2 regions of the Marinobacter sp. L-13 genome follow, and region 2 is predicted to be linked to the other one. Evidence: predicted binding sites of a transcription regulator. Region 2 holds the regulator's gene; the other holds the start of a gene.
The links. Region 2 encodes FliA, which starts transcription of late flagellar genes. Its sites were predicted from a motif close to CTAAAGTTTNNNNNNNNNNNGCCGNTAA; they were not measured.
Positions count from the first base shown of each region.

Region 1: AC13DD_RS04635 (methyl-accepting chemotaxis protein) is a predicted target of FliA. The motif match lies at 3,545-3,572, and genes of this name have one in related genera.

Region 1 is NZ_JBSXNQ010000042.1:28,226-35,577, forward strand. It holds gene AC13DD_RS04625 (YiiD C-terminal domain-containing protein) at 1-462, opposite strand, end outside; gene AC13DD_RS04630 (hypothetical protein) at 649-1,602, shown strand; gene AC13DD_RS04635 (methyl-accepting chemotaxis protein) at 1,617-3,503, opposite strand; gene AC13DD_RS04640 (carbon-nitrogen hydrolase family protein) at 3,652-5,172, shown strand; gene AC13DD_RS04645 (hypothetical protein) at 5,345-5,743, shown strand; gene AC13DD_RS04650 (helix-hairpin-helix domain-containing protein) at 5,784-6,467, shown strand; gene selD (selenide, water dikinase SelD) at 6,467-7,352, shown strand, end outside.
Region 2 is NZ_JBSXNQ010000055.1:43,608-50,959, forward strand. It holds gene AC13DD_RS10825 (flagellar motor protein) at 1-114, opposite strand, end outside; gene AC13DD_RS10830 (protein-glutamate methylesterase/protein-glutamine glutaminase) at 114-1,277, opposite strand; gene AC13DD_RS10835 (chemotaxis protein CheA) at 1,343-3,493, opposite strand; gene AC13DD_RS10840 (protein phosphatase CheZ) at 3,510-4,295, opposite strand; gene cheY (chemotaxis response regulator CheY) at 4,316-4,699, opposite strand; gene AC13DD_RS10850 (RNA polymerase sigma factor FliA) at 4,862-5,605, opposite strand; gene AC13DD_RS10855 (MinD/ParA family protein) at 5,637-6,449, opposite strand; gene flhF (flagellar biosynthesis GTPase FlhF) at 6,518-7,352, opposite strand, start outside.

The DNA of each region.
Region 1 (7,352 bases), on a different contig from region 2:
CAGGGAGAATTTCGCCCGCCCGGTCTCGTCAGCGTCAGCAAGAATGGCTGCCACGGTTTCGGGATCCAGGGTGAATTCTACAGTGACATCGCTGTTGGCTGGCTGGAGAAACTGCAACGTCATTTCCTTGAGAATCGGCGTGTACGAAGGCCCCAGATCAAATAGGGTCAGCACGCCACCGGGAATTTCGGCTACCAGAAAGTACGCGCCCGCATAAAGGCTGCCGAAGTGGTTTTTGTTGCCTTTCAAGCGGATTTTCGCTCTTACATATCCTGGCCTGACCTCCTCAACGCTGAAGTTGTTCCGTGGTGCAAAAGGAATCGACAGTCCGATGATCTTGTTCACCGCTGCATACCCGCCCGTTTTCTTCAGCCAGGCCAGAGGGCTAGCCAGTGTAGCCTTGGGGTCGGTACTTGCCACCCATTGACCGGTCGCTCCGATGAGATTATCGATAATTGCCATTGCCAAGCTCCGAAATTGATTGGGAACTGATGATTACAACGGACTTCAGTGCTCGCAAGAAGGTTTTACAATTTTTTTGGATGTTGTCCGATTTATTTTTGAGTTTCTGTTCTAAAGTGAGGATGCGTGCCTGAATCATGACCGCTTGTTAGCCGGTTTTTCCAGTAGTAAGAAAGGATCTCTGATTTGGAATATTCTCTGCCCGCTTCCCTGGTCTTCCACCGGTTCCGAAAACTGGTTCTTTGCCTGATGCCATTGGCTTTCTGCCTTGCGGCAGGACCACTCTCAGCCACAACGTCATCGACCACTGCGTCGCAGGCAGCCGTGCGCGGTTACGTACTCTGGTACCGGAATTACGACAGCCCTGCCATCCGGGCCCTGGTGGAGCTTGCTCTGAAGAAGACGCCAGAGTACGGGGAATTTCAGATCATCAGAAGTGAAGAGCTGAGCCAGGGCCGCGTACTGAGGGAACTGACAGACGGCCAATCACGATTAGTTGACATCGCCAATGTCGCTACCTCCGCAGAACGGGAGAAGTCCCTGACCGCCATACCGTTTCCGGTCGATGGCGGGTTGCTCGGTTTTCGGGTTTGCGTGGTCATGCCGGAATCCTTGCCCCGGTTTGCGGGAATCAAGACTCTGGATGACTTGAGAGACAGTCAGATTCGGATTGGCCAGGGCGCCCACTGGCCAGACACACCGGTGCTTGAAGCCAACGGTATTCCGGTGGTCACTCACTCCCGATACGAAATACTGTTCGGAATGTTGCGTAATGAACGCTTCGAGTGTTTTGCCAGGGGCGTAAGCGAAGTGCTTTACGACCTGGAATTGGAGCAGGATCCTAATCTCCTAATTGAGCCTGATCTGTTGATCGCCTACCCGATGCCGTCCTATCTCTTTGTCGGTCCCGAAGACCAGGAAACCGCCCATCGCCTTCAGCTGGGAATTGAGCGCGCCATCCACGATGGCAGCTTCAATGATTTCCTCAGGCACTACTACGCCCGCGCTGTGAAAGAGCTTGATCTCGACGAGCGTAAGGTCATTACTCTCGAAAACCCGTACCTGAGCGAAGAATCCCGTTACGTTGGGCGCAAAACCTTCGAGAACCTGCGCCGTCGGCTGGAAGTCCTAAGCCGCTAACAGTCGCTCTTCGCTTACACCCGGAACCTCGACACGTTCTGGTTCAGTGCGGTGCCGATGCGCTCAATTTGCCCGCTGTAAACATCGTTTTCGGAGGCCGCGGCGGCCGCTTCCTGGCCCTGATCTGCAATCCGGGTAATCGACGAATTCAACTCCTCGGTAACCGACGTCTGTTCCTCGGATGCTGTGGCAATCTGCGACGTCATCTGGCTGATGGACGTGATTGCCTCGGCAATCCGGTTGAGGGCATCCATAGCGTCCTGCGCTTTTTCCATGCTGACATTGGATACTGCAGTTGAGGCATTCATGACATCGACCGCATCATTGGCGCCTTTCTGCAGACGCTCAATCATGTCGTTGATTTCCTCGGTGCTGGACTGGGTGCGCTGGGCAAGGTTACGTACCTCGTCTGCCACAACTGCGAAGCCTCGCCCCGCTTCACCCGCCCGAGCCGCTTCAATGGCGGCATTCAATGCCAGCAGGTTGGTTTGCTCTGCAATACCCTGAATCACTTCAAGCACCGTTGTGATTGACGTAACGTCCTTGCCAAGGGTGTGGATGACCTCTGCGGCCGCATTAATCTCCTTCGAGAGCTTCTGTACGGCGTCCCGGGAGGCAGCGACGGTCTCCAGCGAAGCCCGGCTATCCGCATCCGCGGTGTTGGCGGCATCTGCGGTTTGCTGTGCGTTCTGGGCGATCTCGCCCGCAGCGGCCGACATCTCGTTGATCGCCGTCGCCACCATGTCGATCTCGGCCTGCTGGCTCTCCACGCTCGAACGACTGGTACTGACGGTATCTCTCAGCGAGCTGACATTTTCCCCGAGTTCGGCGCTACCCTTCTGGACATCCCGAACAACCGTCTGGATATTCTCGACAAACTGGTTAAAGCTGCGGGCCAACTCACCGAATTCATCTTTTGCACAATCGTCCAGGCGCTGGGTCAGGTCGGCATCACCACTGCCAATGTCCGCCATGGCCTTGTTCAGGCGGCGAACCGGCGCCATCAGAACCTTGATGCCCAGATGCAGAATCACCAGAGAAACGATCAGGCCGATCACGGCCATGATCAATCCAGTCATTCTGGCGCTCTGGACCGGTGCGTTAATTTTGTCCGCGTTTACAAAGGTCCCCAGATACCATTGCACGCCGCGCGCTTCACTGATCGGATGAAAACTGGCCTCCCAGTTGCCATCATCATTACTGTATTCGTGAGCGTCCCCGCCAAGATCCGGCTTGCCGCCAATGAGCTCACTGATGTTCTTGCCGACAAGGCTTTGCCGTGGGTGGAACAGTATGGTGCCACGCTCATTGATCAAAGCGGCGTAACCGGTGTCCGCGAGCGTGACTGTGCTCAGGGTTTTTGCTATCGCGCCCAGGCCGATATCAGCACCTGCCACGCCCTCGTATTCACCACGCTTCACGGGCGCAAGTGTGGAGATGATCATGTCGTTGGTGCTGGCATCCTGATACGGCTCGGTGAACGAGGCGCTTCCGAGACTCATGGCCTTCTTGTACCAGGGGCGCTGGCGGGGATCGTAATCCGCTGGCAGCGTGGCATTCGCCTCCGGCGATTTCATCAGCATGTAGCCGTCGGTACGCCCGACATAGACATCCCGGAAGCCGCCGCCGGTGGTAATGGCCTGAAGAATGACCCGCGCCTCTTCGTCGTTCTCGGCATTCTCCAGGGCTTTGGCGGTGGCTTCAGTCATCACCAGCCGGGTATTGAGCCACTCTGCGATGCTCGACGTGCTCTGCTGTACGGTGTCGTCGATCAGCGCGTTCACATAGGTTTCGGTGGTGCTTTGTAATCGTAAATCGCCAGAGAGCGTAAAAGCCCCCATAACCAACAGCAACAGAATACCGAAAGCAGTCAGGAGCTTTTGCCCGAATGTCAGCTGCACGGTCGAGTCCTCAGCAATAAAATTGATATTCGTTAATGTGTGTTTCGGCCCATGGTGCGAAGTCTTTAGCGGCTTCTGTTAAACTTTCTAATTATTGACGCAGACGCTGAGATTGTCCTCATTCCATAACGAACGGGAGCCGAACTGAATGGCCCATGAAGAACTGCACCTCAACCTCCGGAACCTGAGGCTTGATGACTACGATCAGCTTCAGAAGCTTATGGATCGGGTATACGACGACATCGGAGGCTCCTGGCCGAAGGACACCATCAAGGCATTGGTGGAGCAGTTCCCCGACGGCCAGATCTGCATTGAGGAAAGTGGCCAGCTTATTGCGGTTGCGCTGACGGTTTGCGTTAAGTACGAGCGATTCAGCAACCCGCATACCTACGACGATCTGATCCTCCGTAACGAGAAGATCTGGCACAACGCCAATGGCGACTCCCTCTATGGGCTGGATGTCTTTATCCACCCCGACTACCGGGGCTACCGCCTGGGTCGTCGACTCTACGAAGCGCGAAAAGAACTCTGCCGCTCCATGAACCTGCGTGCCATCCTGGCGGGCGGGCGGATACCGAGCTACTTCAAATACGCCGAACAGTATTCACCCGAAGAGTACATTCAACGGGTCGATCGGAAGGAAATCTACGATCCGATTCTGAGTTTCCAGCTCTCGAACGATTTCCAGGTTACGCGGTTGATGCACAAATACCTGCCCGAGGATGAGAAATCCCAGGGCTACGCGACGTTGCTGGAATGGCGGAACATTCTCTATACCCCACCTTCCCCGGTTCTGAGCGTCAAGAAAACTCAGATAAGGCTGGGCGCCGTGCAGTGGCAGATGCGTGAATTCACCTCGGTTGAAGAGGTGCTCGAGCAGGTTGAGTATTTTGTGGACGCCTTGTCTGATTACAAAAGTGACTTCGCCATCTTCCCCGAGTTTTTCAACGCGCCGCTGATGGGACTGACCGATCAGATGGACCAGACCCGGGCCATCCGTTTCCTCGCCGGATTTACCCAGCAGTTCCGGGAAGAGATGTCTGAAATGGCGGTGAGCTACAACATCAACATTATCACCGGTTCCATGCCGCTGATCGAAAACGATCGGGTGTATAACGTGTCCTATCTCTGCCACCGGGACGGTCGTGTTGATGAGCAACGCAAGATTCACATCACGCCCCACGAACGCCGCGACTGGGTGATCGAGGGCGGCAACCAGTTTGAGGTCTTCGAGACCGATGCCGGCCGGGTCGCCATCATGATCTGCTATGACATCGAATTCCCTGAACTGGGCCGTATTGCTGCCAGCCAGGAGGTTGATATCATAATGGTGCCGTTCTGGACCGACACCAAAAACGGCTACCTCAGGGTTCGTCAGTGCGCCCAGGCCCGCGCAATCGAAAACGAATGCTATGTGGTCGTCACTGGTAGCGTTGGCAACCTGCCGAAAGTCGAGAACCTGGACGTCCAGTACGCTCAGTCTGCCGTATTCTCACCTTCGGATTTTGCCTTCCCGCACGATGCAGTTATGGCGGAAACCACGCCGAATACGGAGATGATCATGTTCTCCGATATGGACCTGGAAAAGCTGAAACTGGTGCGTAACGAGGGGTCTGTCACTAACCTGAAAGATCGTCGCGTTGATATGTATGAATTGAAGACCAAGTAAACTGGCCCGATCAGCCAGGTGAAATTGTTAAATAACTGCGTTAGCGGTCGATCGTATGGCACTGATGGCGTTGCAAAACTAGAATTCAGTGTCTATTGTTTAACCAATATCCAGCCTGTCTCCCAATGAGACAGGTTGCTGTGGATACGGAAATCACCAGAGAACCCGATTCATGAACGAAGCATTGCCGGACCTTGTCGCGCGATTCCGAGTCAGACAGGGCCTTTTTCGGAAGGAACTTGTCGAAGCCGCCCTTTATGAGCTGGACGGCTACGGTTGTGTTATGAAAACCGACAAAGTGTTCAACCCCGGTGATACCGTGGTGCTGGATCTCGTGATGGACATGCCGTTCGACAAGATCCGCGCAGAAGGACTCGCCGGGCTGGTGACCGAACGCAGAAAACACTGCAGTAATTTCTTCTATTCAATCGATTTTGTAGAGCTCGACTCCAACGGCAGCTCGTCGCTGGCGGAAAAGCTCCGCAGAATCCGGGAAGTGCTATCCAAGAAACAGTCGCTCAAATCACGTCGTTCCCCAGGCTCCATGTCCGGTTTCCGGCAGATGGCCTGATATTGATTTTCGTTGAAACCTGCCCGTAAGGAGACATTCCATGGCGAAGAAAGCCAAACAGAACGTTGATAAAATCGTGAAAAAGGTCAACAAGGAGTTCGAAAAGACTTCTTCCCAGATCGAAGGCCTGGTGAACGATGCGCTGAAGCAGTTCGACAGCCTGCAGAACCAGGTTCAGGAGCCTGTTCGCAAGCTGCTCAAGGAAATCGACGAGCTTCGCGACCGCGAGATGAAGCGTTTCCACGAAGAGTTTGAGCGTCGCCTGGAAGAGTTCCATGAACTGCAGAGCAGCATTCTTGAGCGGCTTGGCGTGGCTTCCAAGGAAGCGGGTGAAGAGGTCAAGAAGCTCACAGATGAAGTGAGTAAAGAGGCCAGCACGGCAGCCAAGAAATCAGCGCCGAAGAAAACCGCCAAAACAGCTTCCAAAGCCAAAGGCTCAACCAGCAAGCCTGCGGCGAAAAAGCCGGCTGCCAAGAAGCCTGCAGCCAAGAAGCCTGCAGCCAAGAAAGCACCAGCGGCCAAGGCTGCAAAGCCGGTCGACAAGAGTGACCTGACGCTGGTTAAAGGTATCGGTCCGGCCACCGCCAAGAAGATGAAGGACGCTGGCATTACCTCCATCGACCAGATCGCCAATCCGTCTGCCGAAGACCAGGAAAAGCTGAAGGCCTTCTCAAACGTCAAGGGATACAGCCAATTCAGCGCTGAAGCCAAGAAAATCGGCTGATGCGAACGCCTGACCAGCCTGTTTTACGGGACATTGTCCTGATTGGCGGCGGGCACAGCCACGTCGGGGTACTCAAGCGGTTCGCGATGAACCCTGTTCCCGGCGTGCGCCTGACCCTGATCTGCCGCGACACCCACACCCCCTATTCCGGCATGCTGCCGGGCTACGTGGCAGGCCACTATAGCTACGACGATGTCCACATCGATCTGAGCCGCCTGGCGGAATACGCTGGCGCGCGCTTTTACCGGGCCGAAGCCATGGGCATCGACCGGGATCAGAAGCGGGTTATCTGCCGCGGTCGCCCGGATGTGCCCTACGACATACTGTCAATCAATATTGGCTCGTCTCCGCGGGTCAATGAAGTGGAAGGCGCTTCCGACCACGCCGTTCCGGTGAAGCCGATCACCGGCTTCAACAACCGCTGGCTTGCACTGCTTTCCCGTATCGAGAATCACGACGGGCCGCTGGCGGTTGCCGTGGTTGGCGCTGGTGCCGGTGGCGTTGAGCTGACCCTCGCCATGCAGTTTCGACTGAAGAATGAACTGAAACAGCGTGGTAAAGATCCCGGTCAGCTGCATTTCCACCTCTTCGACGCCGCCGACCAAATTCTACCGACCCACAACCCCAAGGTGCGTGAGGTTTTCCGAAAAACCTTGTCGAATCGTGGTGTGAAGGTCCATCTGGGATCGCCAGTCAGCAAGGTTCAGGAAGGGTTATTGATTACCGAATCCGGCGAAACCCTGCAAACGGACGAAGTGCTCTGGGTAACCCGGGCTGGTGGCCCGGAATGGCTCAAGGACACAGGCCTGGCGCTGGACGATGGTCTGTTCCTGAGAGTACGCGATACCCTGCAAGTGGAGAATGACGACAGCATTTTTGCTGCTG
Region 2 (7,352 bases):
GATGATGGCCGCCGGCCCATTAAACAGTGAGCCAACCGCTCCGCCTTCCAGCAGGTTACCGCCAAGAATTGCGGCAAAGGCCAGTATGACCCCGAGCAGGCTCAGGATATCCATCAGCACACACCTTCCGCGAGGCGTGGCCCGATCTCGTCCAGGGACAATACATCATCCGTCAGCCCTGCCTTGGCGACGGCCATCGGCATGCCGTAGATCACAGACGATTTTTCATCCTGGGACCATATATCGGAACCGCTCTGCTTCATCATCCGACAGCCTTCTTTGCCGTCCGAGCCCATCCCGGTAAGAATGACGCCCAGCGTCTTGCCCGGAAAGCTGCGGGCAAGAGAACCGAAGGTAACGTCCACGCAGGGTTTGTAATTGAGCCGCTCGTCTCCGGGCAGAATACGGATCCTGGGCTGTCCGCCCCGATTCTCGACCATCATCTGTTTGCCGCCGGGCGCCAGCAAAGCCAGGCCGGGCCGCAACACATCACCATCCTCAGCCTGCCGGACTTCAATCCGGCAGAGCTTGTTAAGGCGTTCGGCGAAGGCAGGCGTAAAACTCGCCGGCATATGCTGCACCAGAACAATCGGTGCCGGGAAGGTCGCGGGCAACACCGTCAGTACCCGCTGCAGGGCAACCGGGCCGCCGGTTGAAGTACCAATGCCAACAACGGCGTAATGCTTGGCCGGCCCACGGCGGCCATGGCGCCTGGGGGCCTCGGTTTCGCCCGGAGAACCTGCCGACGCTGCCGGAGCCCGGGTGTCAGGACGCTGACGCGGTGCTGGTTCCGGACGCGGGCGCCCTGCAGGCTCCGGCGCCCGGGAGGCCGGAGCTGAAGGTTCCGCGCGGGAAGGCGCAGGAGAACGGTTGCCGGGACGACTGCGGGCTACATCCAGAATCCGCTCAATCAAGATTTTCTGAAGCTGACTGTTGTCCCGGGCAATTTCTTCGAAATTCTTGGGCAGAAAATCAACGGCGCCGGCCTCGAGCGCATCCAGTGTGACCCGGGCGCCCTCATAGGTGAGCGATGAGAACATGAGCACCGGTATCGGATGTTTGCGCATGATTTCGCGCACGGCAGAGATGCCATCCATCACGGGCATCTCATAATCCATGGTAATCACGTCGGGACGCAGTTTCTCGGCCAGCTCAACGCCTTCCCGACCATTGGTCGCAGCACCTACCACTTTGATCTGGCCGGAGCTGGTCAGGATTTCCGTCAGCCGCTTGCGAAAAAACCCTGAATCGTCAACGACCAGGACAGAAACTGTCATCCACTTCTCCTACCCAATCCATCGTTCTTCGGCCTTCTCTGGCAAAAAGCGCCGGAAGGCCCGGCTCAACCGTAATGTTGCAACAGGCTTGGCACATCAATAATGAGTGCAATCCGGCCATCGCCGGTAATAGTGGCACCGGCCATGCCTGGCGTACCCTGGAGCGCTCGCCCAAGGGGCTTGATAACCACTTCTTCCTGACCAACCAGCTGGTCGACCACGAACCCGACCTGCTTGGTACCCATGGCCACAATGACAACATGGGCGTTATCGGGCACCTCCTGGCCAGCACCGCCACGAACCAGCCAGCGCTTGATATGGAATAGCGGGAAGACTTTATCCCGAACCACAATGCACTCGCGCCCATCGACGATGTTGGTCTTGGTCAGGTCCAGATGGAAAATCTCGACCACGTTGACCAGCGGCAACGCAAAGGATTGATCGCCCAGCATGATCATCAGGGTGGGCATGATGGCGAGCGTCAGCGGAACCTTGATGACAATGCGAGAGCCCTTGCCCAGCTCGGATTCGATGCTCAACTGGCCATTGAGCTGGCCAATCTTGGTTTTCACCACATCCATGCCGACGCCACGTCCGGACACATCCGAAATCTGCTCCTTGGTGGAGAATCCGGCGGCAAAAATAAGGTTGTAACACTCCGAATTGGTCAGCCGGTCCGCGGCGTCCTGGTCGTAGATACCCTTTTCGACTGCTTTGCGGCGCAGGACTTCCGGATCCATGCCCGCGCCGTCATCCTCGATAAACAGCAGAATATGGTCTCCCTCCTGCTCGGCAGAGAGGGTAACCGTGCCCTGGCGTGGCTTCCCGGCCTTCTCGCGGACTTCCGGAGCCTCGATCCCGTGGTCCACCGAATTCCGCACCAGGTGAACCAGCGGATCAGACAGCGCTTCAACCAGGTTCTTGTCCAGATCGGTTTCCTCGCCATGCATCACCAGGTTCACCTCTTTCTTGAGGTTTCTGGCGAGATCGCGCACAACGCGGGGGAACCTGCCGAACACCTTTTTGATCGGCTGCATGCGGGTCTGCATGACGGCGGACTGGAGATCAGTCGTAACCACATCCAGGTTGGATACCGCCTTGTGCATGTGTTCGTCTTCACTTTCAGCACCCAGACGCTGCAAGCGGTTACGCACCAGCACCAGCTCACCCACCATATTCATGATGTCATCGAGCCGCTTGGTGTCGACACGAACCGTCGTTTCCGCGGCCGGGGCATTCTCGCGAGCAGGCATCGCCGGTGCGGCAGCGCCTTTGGCCTCCGGCTTCTCGGCCGGCTTCGACTTTTCGGGTTTTGACGCGTTTGCTTTCGCTGAAGCTGGTTCTTTTGAAGATGCAGGCTGTTTCGGCGCTGAGGGCTGTTTTGGAGCTGCAGGCTCTTTCGAGGCTGAAGGCTCTCCGCCCGCGGTCGGGCTTCCGCCCTTGCCGTGAAGATCGTCCAGCAGTTTCTCGAATTCGTCGTCGGTGATCAGGTCATCGCCGCCAGCAGATCCGGCCTTGGCAGCCGGCTTTTCTTCTTTACCAGAAGCCTCTTCCTCGCCAGCTGGCGCACCGGCAAACTGACCTTTTCCGTGCAGTTGGTCCAGTAGCGCTTCGAATTCGTCGTCGGTTATTTCGTCGTCTCCAGAACTTTCCTGGTCACCGCCGGCCGATCCGGCGCTCGAAGCCGAGGAAACCTCCGCTGATTTCTCGTCCTGCAGTGCGTCCAGAAGCTGTTCGAACTCGTCGTCGGTGATGTCGCCACCGTCTTCTGCCGGTTCGCTCTCTTCCTGCTCAGGTTGAGCGGCAGCGGTCGGTGCCCCCTCGCCTTCAGGCTGGGCCAGGGCATCCAGACGGGCAATCAGTTCGTCCGGCGCCGGTGTCAGCTCCTCATGATTGCGGACCTGCTCAAACATGGCATTGACGTAGTCGAGTGCTTCTAGAACCACGTCCATCAGTTCGGAATCCACCTTGCGCTTGTGATTACGCAAGATGTCGAAAACGTTTTCCGCGGAATGGCAGCAGTTCACCAGCGCTTCAAGCTGAAGGAAGCCGGCTCCGCCTTTCACGGTATGGAAACCACGGAAGATGGCGTTGAGCAGATCACTGTCGTCAGGATGTCGCTCAAGATCTACCAACTGCTCTGACAGCTTTTCGAGGATCTCGCCGGCTTCTACCAGGAAGTCCTGCAAAATCTCTTCATCAGCATCAAACGCCATGCGTTACCCTCATTATTCAGAAACCGAGACTGGACAACAGGTCGTCTACGTCGTCCTGCCCCGAAACTACATCTTCACGCTCATCGGCCTTGATCTGGGGCCCGACGCCCTTCTCTGCAGACTCTTCTTTTTCTTCAATCTGGTGCACCGTGCCCGTGAGCTGGTCCACATGACTGGCCATCACCACCAGGCTGAGCATCTGCTCCTCAACCTCTTTCACAAGGGCGGTGACCTTCTGGATGACCTGACCTGTCAGATCCTGATAATCCTGAGCCAGCAGGATTTCCGACAGGTTGCTGTACATGGTGTCGGCATCGGTTGCCATGCTGACAAAAAAGCGATCAATCCGGCCGTACAGCTCGCGAAACTCAGCCGGCTGCATTTCCCGGCGACGCAGGCGCTGCCACTCATCACGCAACGCGGCGGCCTCGTCTCTGAGGGCATTGGCCACCGGCATGGTTTCCTCAACCAGGTCCATGGTCCGGTTGGCTGCTTCACCGGTCATCTGCACAACGTATTCGAGACGATCAGAGGCATCTGTCATTTTTGACAGTGCTTCCTGCTGCTCGGCGTTACGGGGATCAATCTGGAAGTTCCGGATTGCTTCGTGCAGGCTCCGCGTCAGCCGCCCTACCTCACGGTACAGACTCTGATCCCTGACCTCGCTGAGTTCATTGATCAGGGTCATGGCTTTGGCATAATCACCCGCATCAACACTCTCGGCCAGTTCCGCTGCCTGCCGCTGGAGCTTTTCCGTCACCTCCGGTTCAAGGCCCCGATGGTTCTTTTTGCTATCGCTCATGAGAGCCATCCGACCTCTGGTTACTGGATTCTTTCAAAGATTTTCTCAATCTTTTCCTTGAGCACGGCAGCGGTGAACGGCTTGACCACATACCCGTTTACGCCTGCCTGGGCAGCGGCAACGATCTGGTCGCGCTTGGCCTCAGCAGTTACCATCAATACCGGCAGGGTTTTCAGATTCTCGTCCGCCCGAACGGCCTTGAGCAGGTCGAAGCCCGACATACCCGGCATGTTCCAGTCGGTCACCAGAAAATCGTATTTGCCGCTTTTGAGCATTGGCAGTGCCGTGTTGCCGTCATCAGCTTCATCGGTGTTGGTGAAGCCAAGATCACGCAGCAGGTTCTTGATGATCCGTCGCATTGTGGAGAAGTCGTCCACAATGAGGATTTTCATGTTTTTGTCCAATGGGACCTCCAGTTAGTAACACCCGGAATTCGTTTGACCTTTGCGTTCAAAGTCTAGCAGGCCGCTGTTTTAACCGCTTATTGTCGGACCTTTGCTTCGGTTGTAAAGCATCGGTTACCAAAAACTACAGACTACCTCGTTGGCGACACAGACTGAACGCGGTCAGTTGTCCGATTCCTGACGCCAATCCGAGAGCCGTCCCCGAAGGCGCAGGGCTGCCTGGCTGTGAATCTGGCTTACCCTGCTCTCACTGACGCCGAGCACCGCGCCAATCTCCTTGAGGTTCAGTTCTTCCTGGTAGTAAAGGCTCAACACCAGCTTTTCCCGCTCCGGCAGGTCTTCAATCGCCTCAGCGAGGCTCCGCCGGAAGGCATCGGAGGACAACCCATCAAGGGGATTATCCTGCGTCTCTGTCTGTTCTATCGGCAGCTCTCCGGATTCATTGAGCTCGTCGAGGCTAAAAAGTCGACCGCTGTTGGAATCGGAAAGGTAGGAGTGGTATTCGGGTAGCCCCATACCCAGCTCTTCGGCCACTTCCTGGTCGTGGGCTTCGCGGCCAAGTCTATCTTCAACGGCCTTGATGGCCTGGGAAATGCGACGGGCGTTGCGATGAACAGAACGTGGCACCCAGTCACCCTTGCGGATTTCGTCCACCATGGCGCCGCGAATACGGATACCGGCGTAAGTCTCGAAGGTAGCACCTTTGGTGGAACTGTAACGCTGGGCGGCCTCGAGCAGACCGATCATGCCGGCCTGCATCAGGTCTTCAAGCTGGACGGACGCCGGCAGGCGAGCCATCAGGTGAAGGGCAATTTTCTTGACCAGCGGCGCGTGCTGCTCAATAAGCTGAGCCGGCTTCTGCGCACTTGACTGGTTATAGATTCCGAGGTTTTTCGCCAATGTCATGTATCCGGTTTTTTGTTTGACTGGATCCGATTCAGACTTCGACGAGCCGCTCCACAAAAAATTCCAGATGCCCGCGGGGAGAGGACGGCAACGGCCAGCTATCTACCTTGTCCGCCAGCGCCTTGATGGCCAGTGAAGCTTTCGCCCTGGGATAGGCGTCCAGCACCGCACGCTGCCGCTGAACTGCTTTCTTCACGGCCTCATCGTAGGGGACTATTCCTACGTATTGTAGTGCCACATCGAGGAAGCGCTCGGTGACCCGGGTCAGTTTTTCAAACAGATGCCGGCCTTCCTGCTCATTCCGGACCTGATTGGCAAGAATACGGAAGCGGTTGGTTCCATAATCACGGTTCATCAGCTTGATCAGGGCATAGGCATCGGTGATCGAGGTCGGCTCGTCGCAGACAACCAGCAGCAGCTCCTGCGACGCTCTCAGAAAACTGACCACTGACTCGGAAATACCGGCGGCGGTATCAACGATCAGGACATCGATCTGATCACCCAGTTCGCTGAACGCATTAATCAGCCCGGCATGTTCCATGGGGCTGAGCTGGGTCATTCGTTGGGTACCGGAAGAGGCGGGGACAATCTTGATGCCACCGGGACCATTCACCAGAACGTCCTTCAGATCACAATCGCCCGCCAGAACATCCTGGAGGTTGCGATTGGCAGCGATGCCCAGCAAGACGTCGATATTGGCGAGCCCCAGATCGGCGTCGAGCAGCACCACTCTCCGGCCTTTCTGCGCCAGGGCAATTCCGAGGTTCACCGACACGTTACTCTTGCCGACACCACCCTTTCCGCCGGAAACTGCAATCACCTGTACCGGATGTGCTCTGCTCATACTGTTTTTGGTCTCTCGCCACGTTTCGCCGGCTTTGTCTCCGACGCCTGCTGTCAATCTGTCCGGTCTCAGGCGTGTTCTTTCAGGCCCTCTGCGACCGCTTGCTGTTGCTGGAGTGTTTTCAGCCGATCCACGGCCAACCGCACCAGCGGAACGGCTTCTGCGTGGTGCAGGTCTTCAGGAATCTTCTGGCCGTCTGTGTAATAGGCTACCGGCAGACCGGTTTCCATCACAAACCCGAGAGACTCGCCCAGCGTCAGGGCCTCGTCGATTTTGGTCATCACACAGCCCGCAAGATTTGCCATCTTATAGCAATGCCACACGGATTTCATGATGCGAGGCTGACTGGTTGCCGAGACCACCAGATGGGTTTTGATATTGTGATGGCTGCGAGCCAGTTCGGCCAGCTGTTCCTGATAGCCTTTGTCCGCACTGGTCAGTCCGGCGGTATCAATCAGCACCAGATGACGGTCTGACAGCTCGTCCAGAATATCGTCCAGACTGTGGCTCTCATCCACGACCCGAACCGGCACATTCAGGATCCGACCGAACACGAATAACTGCTCGTGCGCCGCCACCCGATAGCGATCCGTGGTAACCAGGGCCACGGAATCGGAACCATGCTTGAGCACGTAGCGAGCGGCGAGTTTTCCGATGGTGGTGGTTTTCCCGGACCCTGTCGGCCCCACCAACGCGTAGGCGCCGCCCTCATCCAGCCACTCCATGCGGGAGGTCCGGACCCCGGTACACAGCATTTTCAGGGACTGCTTCCAACCGTCTTCCAGACGCCCCGCCTTGTGACGACGGGAAATTGACCCCGCCAGATCACTGCCGAGGCCGAACTCCTGCAAGCGCTCGGCAAGCCTCTGCTGCACGGCGGTGGTCGCAGAAACCTCCGGCTCC